DNA from 3 places in the Alteromonas sp. CI.11.F.A3 genome. Region 2 is predicted to be linked to each of the others. Evidence: predicted binding sites of a transcription regulator. Region 2 holds the regulator's gene; each other region holds the start of a gene.
The links. The regulator FliA, encoded in region 2, starts transcription of late flagellar genes. The targets are predictions, from matches to a motif close to CTAAAGNTNNNNNNNNNNNNGCCGATA.
Positions count from the first base shown of each region.

Region 1: the regulator FliA is predicted to act here: its motif matches at 1,235-1,261, upstream of R1T43_RS04075 (DUF5610 domain-containing protein).
Region 3: the regulator FliA is predicted to act here: its motif matches at 856-882, upstream of pomA (flagellar motor protein PomA).

Region 1 is NZ_CP136708.1:934,492-936,765, forward strand. Features, by position in the region: gene trmA (tRNA (uridine(54)-C5)-methyltransferase TrmA) at 39-1,133, opposite strand; gene R1T43_RS04075 (DUF5610 domain-containing protein) at 1,291-2,274, shown strand, end outside.
Region 2 is NZ_CP136708.1:3,610,993-3,613,266, forward strand. Features, by position in the region: gene R1T43_RS15590 (protein phosphatase CheZ) at 1-480, opposite strand, end outside; gene cheY (chemotaxis response regulator CheY) at 515-898, opposite strand; gene R1T43_RS15600 (RNA polymerase sigma factor FliA) at 935-1,666, opposite strand; gene R1T43_RS15605 (MinD/ParA family protein) at 1,663-2,274, opposite strand, start outside.
Region 3 is NZ_CP136708.1:1,790,023-1,792,296, reverse strand. Features, by position in the region: gene R1T43_RS07650 (flagellar motor protein MotB) at 1-42, opposite strand, end outside; gene pomA (flagellar motor protein PomA) at 42-806, opposite strand; gene xseB (exodeoxyribonuclease VII small subunit) at 1,098-1,340, shown strand; gene R1T43_RS07635 (farnesyl diphosphate synthase) at 1,369-2,259, shown strand.

The DNA.
Region 1 (2,274 bases), 2.0 Mb from region 2:
CTAAACCTGCTGCGAATTCATTCACAATATACAGAGCATTACTTTTTGGTGAGTAACACACCTGCTTCTATATGGTGGGTGAACGGGAATTGATCGAACAGCGCCGCATTTGCTACTTCGTGAGTTTCACAAAGCAGGCTTAAGTTTTCAGCTAAGGTTTCAGGGTTACAAGAAATATAGATAATATTATCGTACCCTTGAATCATCTTTAATGAATCTACGTCTAACCCTGCTCGAGGTGGGTCGACCAATACAGTAGTAAAATTGTATTCAGTTAAGTTGATACCTTCTAATCGAGAGAAGGTTCTTTCCCCGTTCATTGCTTCAGTAAACTCTTCTGCAGAAAGCCTAACAATTTTCACGTTATCTAAGTGGTTTGCCGCAATATTGTATTGCGCCGCTTGTACCGAAGGCTTTGCTATTTCGGTTCCTATCACGTTGTCAAAATGAACTGCCAATGGCATTGAGAAGTTCCCTGCACCACAATACATTTCGAGTAAATCGCCAGTTAGGGGAGCAGAGCATTCAAGTGACCACTCAATCATGCTGCAATTCACTTCTGCATTAGGTTGAGTAAAGCTATTTTCGATATGTTTGAATTCAAATTCACGGCCATTAATAGGTAGACGTTCTATAATAAAATCGTTACCCACAATGCGTTTTTGCTTTCTAGCCCGCCCAATAATACTCACCGCGGTAAATTGCGTAGCTAAAAAGGTGCGAAGCAGTTCAGCTTGCGCTTCCCATTCATCATCAAGTGGCTTGTGATAAAGAAGGCTAATAACCAGTTCGCCGGATAGCCCAGTTAAATAATCAATTTGGAAAAGCTTTTTGCGCAGCAGTTCATTTGGCTTTAAATATTCTATTAACTGCTGCATTGCACTGTTGATGGTTTCACTTGCTGGTGGAAATGTATCTACGCGGTATTTCTCTTTAGACCCCTGATCGAACATGATGTGATAAAGATCGTCACCGTCATGCCATACGCGAAATTCAGCTCGCATGCGGTAGTTTTCAGGTTTAGATGGATACACCGACAGGGTAGGGGCGTTAAATGGCGCAAGGAGAGTACCTAACCGATCCACTTTCTCATCGAGTTGAGCTTGATAGTCTTTTGCAGTGGTGGTTGTCATGTGGTTCTCCGAACATCATTTAAATAAGGCTGCGAATTGTAGTGCCTTATATTATATGTGCAACGGATAAAACTCACAGAAGCAAAAATTTCGTATTAAAATTAAACAATACGTGATTGGTGCCGATAACTTGATTGAGGATAGTGAGGATCAAATTATGAACGTGAGTCAAATTAAGGCTTTCATGGGCGACCAGAAAGTGGATGAAAAGGCATCGGTTCACCCGAATGAAGCTATAAAGAAGCAGCTTCAACAGGAAGGCTTACAACAAGCAGCCGAGTTTACCAAGCAGCATTCAGCGACGGTCACCGTGAATAGCACGCAAACCAGTATTGGCTTAAAGGTCTTCAGTGGTAGCTTAAGTCAAAATGTGGTTGTTGATGGCAAGCGCCCGAATGAAAGCAAACAGTCAGATGACGGCAAAGAAAATAAAAGCTTATTCGATTTCGAGAAAGTCGCACGTAATGTACTTGGGTTCGTGACCGGAGTTATTCAAGGTGCGGCTGATGGAGGTGCGGATGATGATACCTTGAAAGGGTTGTTTGGTCAGGCCCGTGAAGGGGTAAGTCGTGGATTCGCTATGGCTGAAAAGGATCTCGCTGGCTTTATGAATGACGAGATTGAAGAAGGTGTTACCCGTAGTCGCGAAATGATAGACGGCGGCATCAATGATCTGGAACAGAATATCTTCAATCCTAATCCAGTGAGTGTGAGCGAGCTTAACGCGGTATCTGCATCTGATGCTAAATCAGGTAGTTTGCTTATTCGAACCAAAGATGGGGATGAAGTAAACCTTAGCTTTGAAAGTATCAGACAATTTAGTGCGGCGAGTCAGGCTTCGCTGTATATACCCGCAAATGACGATACTGAAGAATCTAGTTCGAATACAGGTTCAATTGTGGCGCAGCAGTCATCTCAATATGAATACTTTGAACGAAGTGGCATTAGCTTCTCGTTAAAGGGTGAAATAGACGAAGATGAAATGACAGCTATTGCAAACCTTGTGGGTGAAGCACAAGATTTAGCTGATACCTTCTATAGCGGAGACATGGATAAGGCGTTCGAACAAGCGTTGAATTTAGGTTTCGATGATAAAGAGTTAGTTGGGTATGCGTTGCAGTTAAACCGTACTACACAAACC
Region 2 (2,274 bases):
AAGCAATGATGTAAGCTTAGACGATTGTTTCGATCCGTCTTCTAGCAATTCGTCTAAATCTGCGCATAAAACTTTGAATTCACCCAACTCAAGTTGACGATTCATCAGTTTTTTCCATTCCGGCATAATTTTTTCGATGCGTGTAGAAAGCACTTCCGCAATTGGCATGCACTCTTCAACAGCATCCATAGTGGTATTGGCCGCTTTTTCCGTCTCTTCGATAACGTACATCAGTCGCGTCTGCGCATCAGGAATGTCATCAACGGTTAAATTTTTAATACGTTCATCGATTTGGAAATTATTTAACGAATCATGAAGTTGACGCGTTAATTTACCAACTTCAGCAAAGAGCTCAATGGACTCTTTCATCGAAACGGCTTCTAAGACGGCGTTCGCTGATGCGTTATCGCCCTCTTCAAGATACGCTACCAATTTTTTGGCTTCTTCGAGCGTTATAGAGACACTTTCATTTGTCGACATCCAGTAAACCTCATTTCTCTGGTGAGCGTCTGGATCAACCTAAACGTTCGAAGATTTTGTCTAATTTCTCTTTCAACGTAGCGGCAGTGAAAGGTTTTACAACATAACCGTTTACACCAGCTTGCGCTGCGGCAACGATTTGTTCTTTCTTCGCTTCTGCTGTCACCATAAGAACCGGTAGGTGCTTCAACTTATCGTCGGCACGTATAGCGCGTAATAAGTCGATACCTTGCATACCTGGCATATTCCAATCTGTTACAACAAAGTCAAAATCACCTTGTTGTAGCATAGGCAGCGCGGTGTTACCGTCGTCCGCTTCCTGGATATTGGCAAAACCCAAATCTTTTAGCAGGTTCTTTATGATACGTCTCATGGTAGAAAAATCGTCAACCACGAGAATTTTCATACTTTTATCCAAAATAGCCTCCAATGAGGGGTTAATTGTTATTAATTTCTATTCTTCGTCAACTTGCCACGATTTCATTCGTGATTTGAGTTTTAACATGGCCTGACTATGAATCTGACTCACTCGCGATTCACTAACATCAAGAACTTCCCCTATTTCTCTAAGGTTCAGTTCTTCATCATAGTATAAAGAAAGTACAATCGCTTCCCGTTCGGGTAATGTAGTAATAGCATGTGCTAGCGCTTTTTGGAAAGCCCCTTGCATCAAATCTTCTAACGGTGCGTCGCTGCCTCGGTTTTTTTCTGTAGAAATAACATCTTCAGAAACACCTAGGTCCTCAATACCCACCAATTTCCCAGCATTCACTTCGTTAAGCATTTGATGATAATCTTGCATACTGACATTCATTTTAGCTGCAATATCAACATCTCGCGCGTCTCGGCCTGTTTCACCTTCAACTTGAGAGATTGCTTCGGTGATTGCTCTTCCGTTTTTATGAACAGAGCGAGGCGTCCAATCACCTTTTCTTATTTCATCAAGCATGGCGCCGCGAATACGAATACCTGCAAAGGTTTCGAAACTTGCACCTTTGGAACCGTCAAAATTTCGTGCAGCTTCTAGCAGTCCAATCATACCTGACTGGATTAAATCATCGACAAGAACACTGGCTGGTAATCTCGCCATTAAGTGGTGTGCTATTCGCTTCACCAGCGAAGCGTGACGCTCAACTAATTGTGACTTGTCCGTTTGCTGTTGATAAGCGGCTGCTTTGCTATTCAACGCTGACTTCCTACTGCTTTATCTGCTACTAGTTGTTCAATAAAAAATTCTAAATGACCACCTGGTTGCGCAGGAATAGGCCATGATGCTGCTTTGGCTGCTAGCTGGCTAATTGCCAAGGCTGCCGGCGAACTTGGGTAAGCATCTACAATTGACGTTTGTTTACGTACTGCTTTGCGTATGTTCTCGTCAAAAGGAACTGTTGCTACCAATTCTAGCGCAACATCTAAGAATCGCCCTGTTACTTTAGATAATTTACTGAAAAGCTCCTGACCTTCTCTAACATCGCGGACCATGTTGGCGACCACTTTGAAGCGAAAAACACCGTGCTCTCGGTTAAGAATTTTAATTAACGCATAGGCATCAGTGAGTGAAGTGGGCTCATCGCACACTACCACCATAATATCTTGAGAGGCTTTGGAGAAACTTAGCACCATATCGGAAATACCTGCTGCGGTATCCACAATAAGTACATCAATGGGCGAGCGCAATTCGCTAAAAGCTCTAATGAGCCCTGCATGCTGCGTTGGTGATAGCTCTGCCATTGATTGAGAGCCTGATGTGGCTGGTGCTATTTTTATACCGTGAGGGCCCGTAACGAGTACATC
Region 3 (2,274 bases), 1.8 Mb from region 2:
AAGCCCCTCGGGAGGACATTTTGGGCACTCTTCTTCAGCCATTATTCGTCCTCAGCGCCCGTACCGCGTTTACTTGCCGCTAGATAGTTTTTCAATATACCTTCGATAACACGCGGGTTTTGTCCATCAGCAATACCCACAATGCCATCGAGTACTAGCATTTGGTTAAGCTTTTCTTCTTGAGCGCGGTTACCGAGTTTTACCGCCATGGGTAGGCAGATAATGTTGGCAAGGAATGCACCATACAAAGTAGTTAATAGTGCTACCGCCATCGCTGGTCCAATCGATTTAGGATCATCCATGTTGGAAAGCATGGCCACCAGACCAATCAGGGTTCCAATCATTCCCATTGCTGGTGCGATATCACCCATACCTTTAAATATGGTGGCACCAAATTCGTGTCGCTCGGTGGTCATAGAAATATCTTTCGCTAAGGTTTCTCTGACCACTTCTATGTCGTGACCATCAACCAGCATGTCTACACCTTTTTGCATAAACGGATTGTCAATTTCAGCTTCTTCTAATGCAAGAAAACCGCCTTTACGTGCTGCATCGGCCATCTCAACAATTTTTTCAATTAAGTCTTCAGGCGTATCAATTTTGAACATGAATGCTTTGCCTGCAATTTTACCTGCACCAAAGAACTGCCCTAAAGTGTATTGGGATAAAATAACGAAAAGGGTGCCACCAAATACGATCAAGATAGACGGTACGTTGATGAACATGGCAATACTGCCACCCATAACCATGGCCATTACTACAAAGCCGATGGCGCCCAACATACCTATGACGGTTGCTAAATCCACTCACTCTTCCTCATTTTTTGCAGACGCTGCATAACTATTACTCGTATTCTATCGGCATTGTATAGAATTTCTATAACAAGATTATCGCAAATTGCCTTAATTATTGTATACATAATGACGTTAGTCGAACTTTAGGCGCCAGTTTTGATACTGAGGCTTGATTCACAACGCGTTGTCATAGATAGCTGCAATAGGGCATATATTGACAAACCATTTGACCCATTGGCTACCCTCAGTTAATGTGCGCGTAATCCCAAGAAACGCCTAAAATTGAGTGCTATGGTGGCGAAAGTGACGAAAAAGACAGATTCTCCCTCGTTTGAGGAAACCCTTACCGAATTAGATGCCATTGTTAATGAGATGGAAAACGGTGAGTTACCATTAAACGTTGCACTTGAGAAATTCGAGCGAGGCATTGCCCTTTCTCGTGAAGGCCAGAAGTCGTTAGAGCAAGCCGAGCAAAAAGTTAAAATTTTGCTTAATGAGCAAGGCGAAAGCGCATTACACCCTCTTCCTGAAGACGAGCAACCTTAAGCCTCGTGTCGCAACAAACAGGTACGTTATGAATTTCACTGCATTGCATCAGCAAGTTAAGCAGCAGACCGATGCGTCGTTAAATACGCTTATTGATGACCTTCCCCACGACGCACCGCGGCTTAAAGAAGCAATGCGCCATGCGTTGTTGGTAGGGGGTAAACGCATGCGACCTTTACTGGTTCAGGTTATCGGCAACACCCTTGATGTGCCTAAAGGCGATCAAATGGCGATTAGTATGGCAATTGAGTGCGTGCATGCGTATTCGCTGGTACATGATGACTTGCCAGCCATGGACGACGACGATTTGCGTCGCGGCCAGCCAACTTGTCATATTGCATTTGATGAAGCCACCGCAATATTAGCCGGTGATGCATTGCAAGCCCTTGCTTTTAGCACATTAGCCGATGCGCCATTAAGTGATTTCGCAACCAATAAACGTGGTGAATTACTTTCTGTGCTAGCCCGCGCCGCAGGCTATCGCGGCATGTGTGGCGGGCAAGCTATTGATTTAGCCAGCACGGGTGAAGAAATAAGCCTAGAGCAGCTCAAGCGGCTGCACAATTTGAAAACCGGCGCCCTGCTTCGTGCATGTATTGAAATGGTATCTATTGTTTCTCCAGAACTTGATAGTGACAGTAAAGCAGACCTATTGGCCTACGCCGATGATATTGGTCTTGCATTTCAAGTCCAAGATGACATTCTTGACGTAGAAGGTAATAGTGAGCAATTAGGAAAGCCTGCAGGCTCTGACATTGCTTTGGGTAAGAATACCTTTCCTGCCAAACTTGGCATTGAAGGCGCAAAACGAGAACTTGATAAGCTGCATCAGAATGCCCTTCAAGCCTTGGCTCGTTTACCCTACAATACAGACAGTTTAATTGCGTTTAGCGAACTATTGGTAAAACGAGACCATTAGTTCTGCAACCATGTT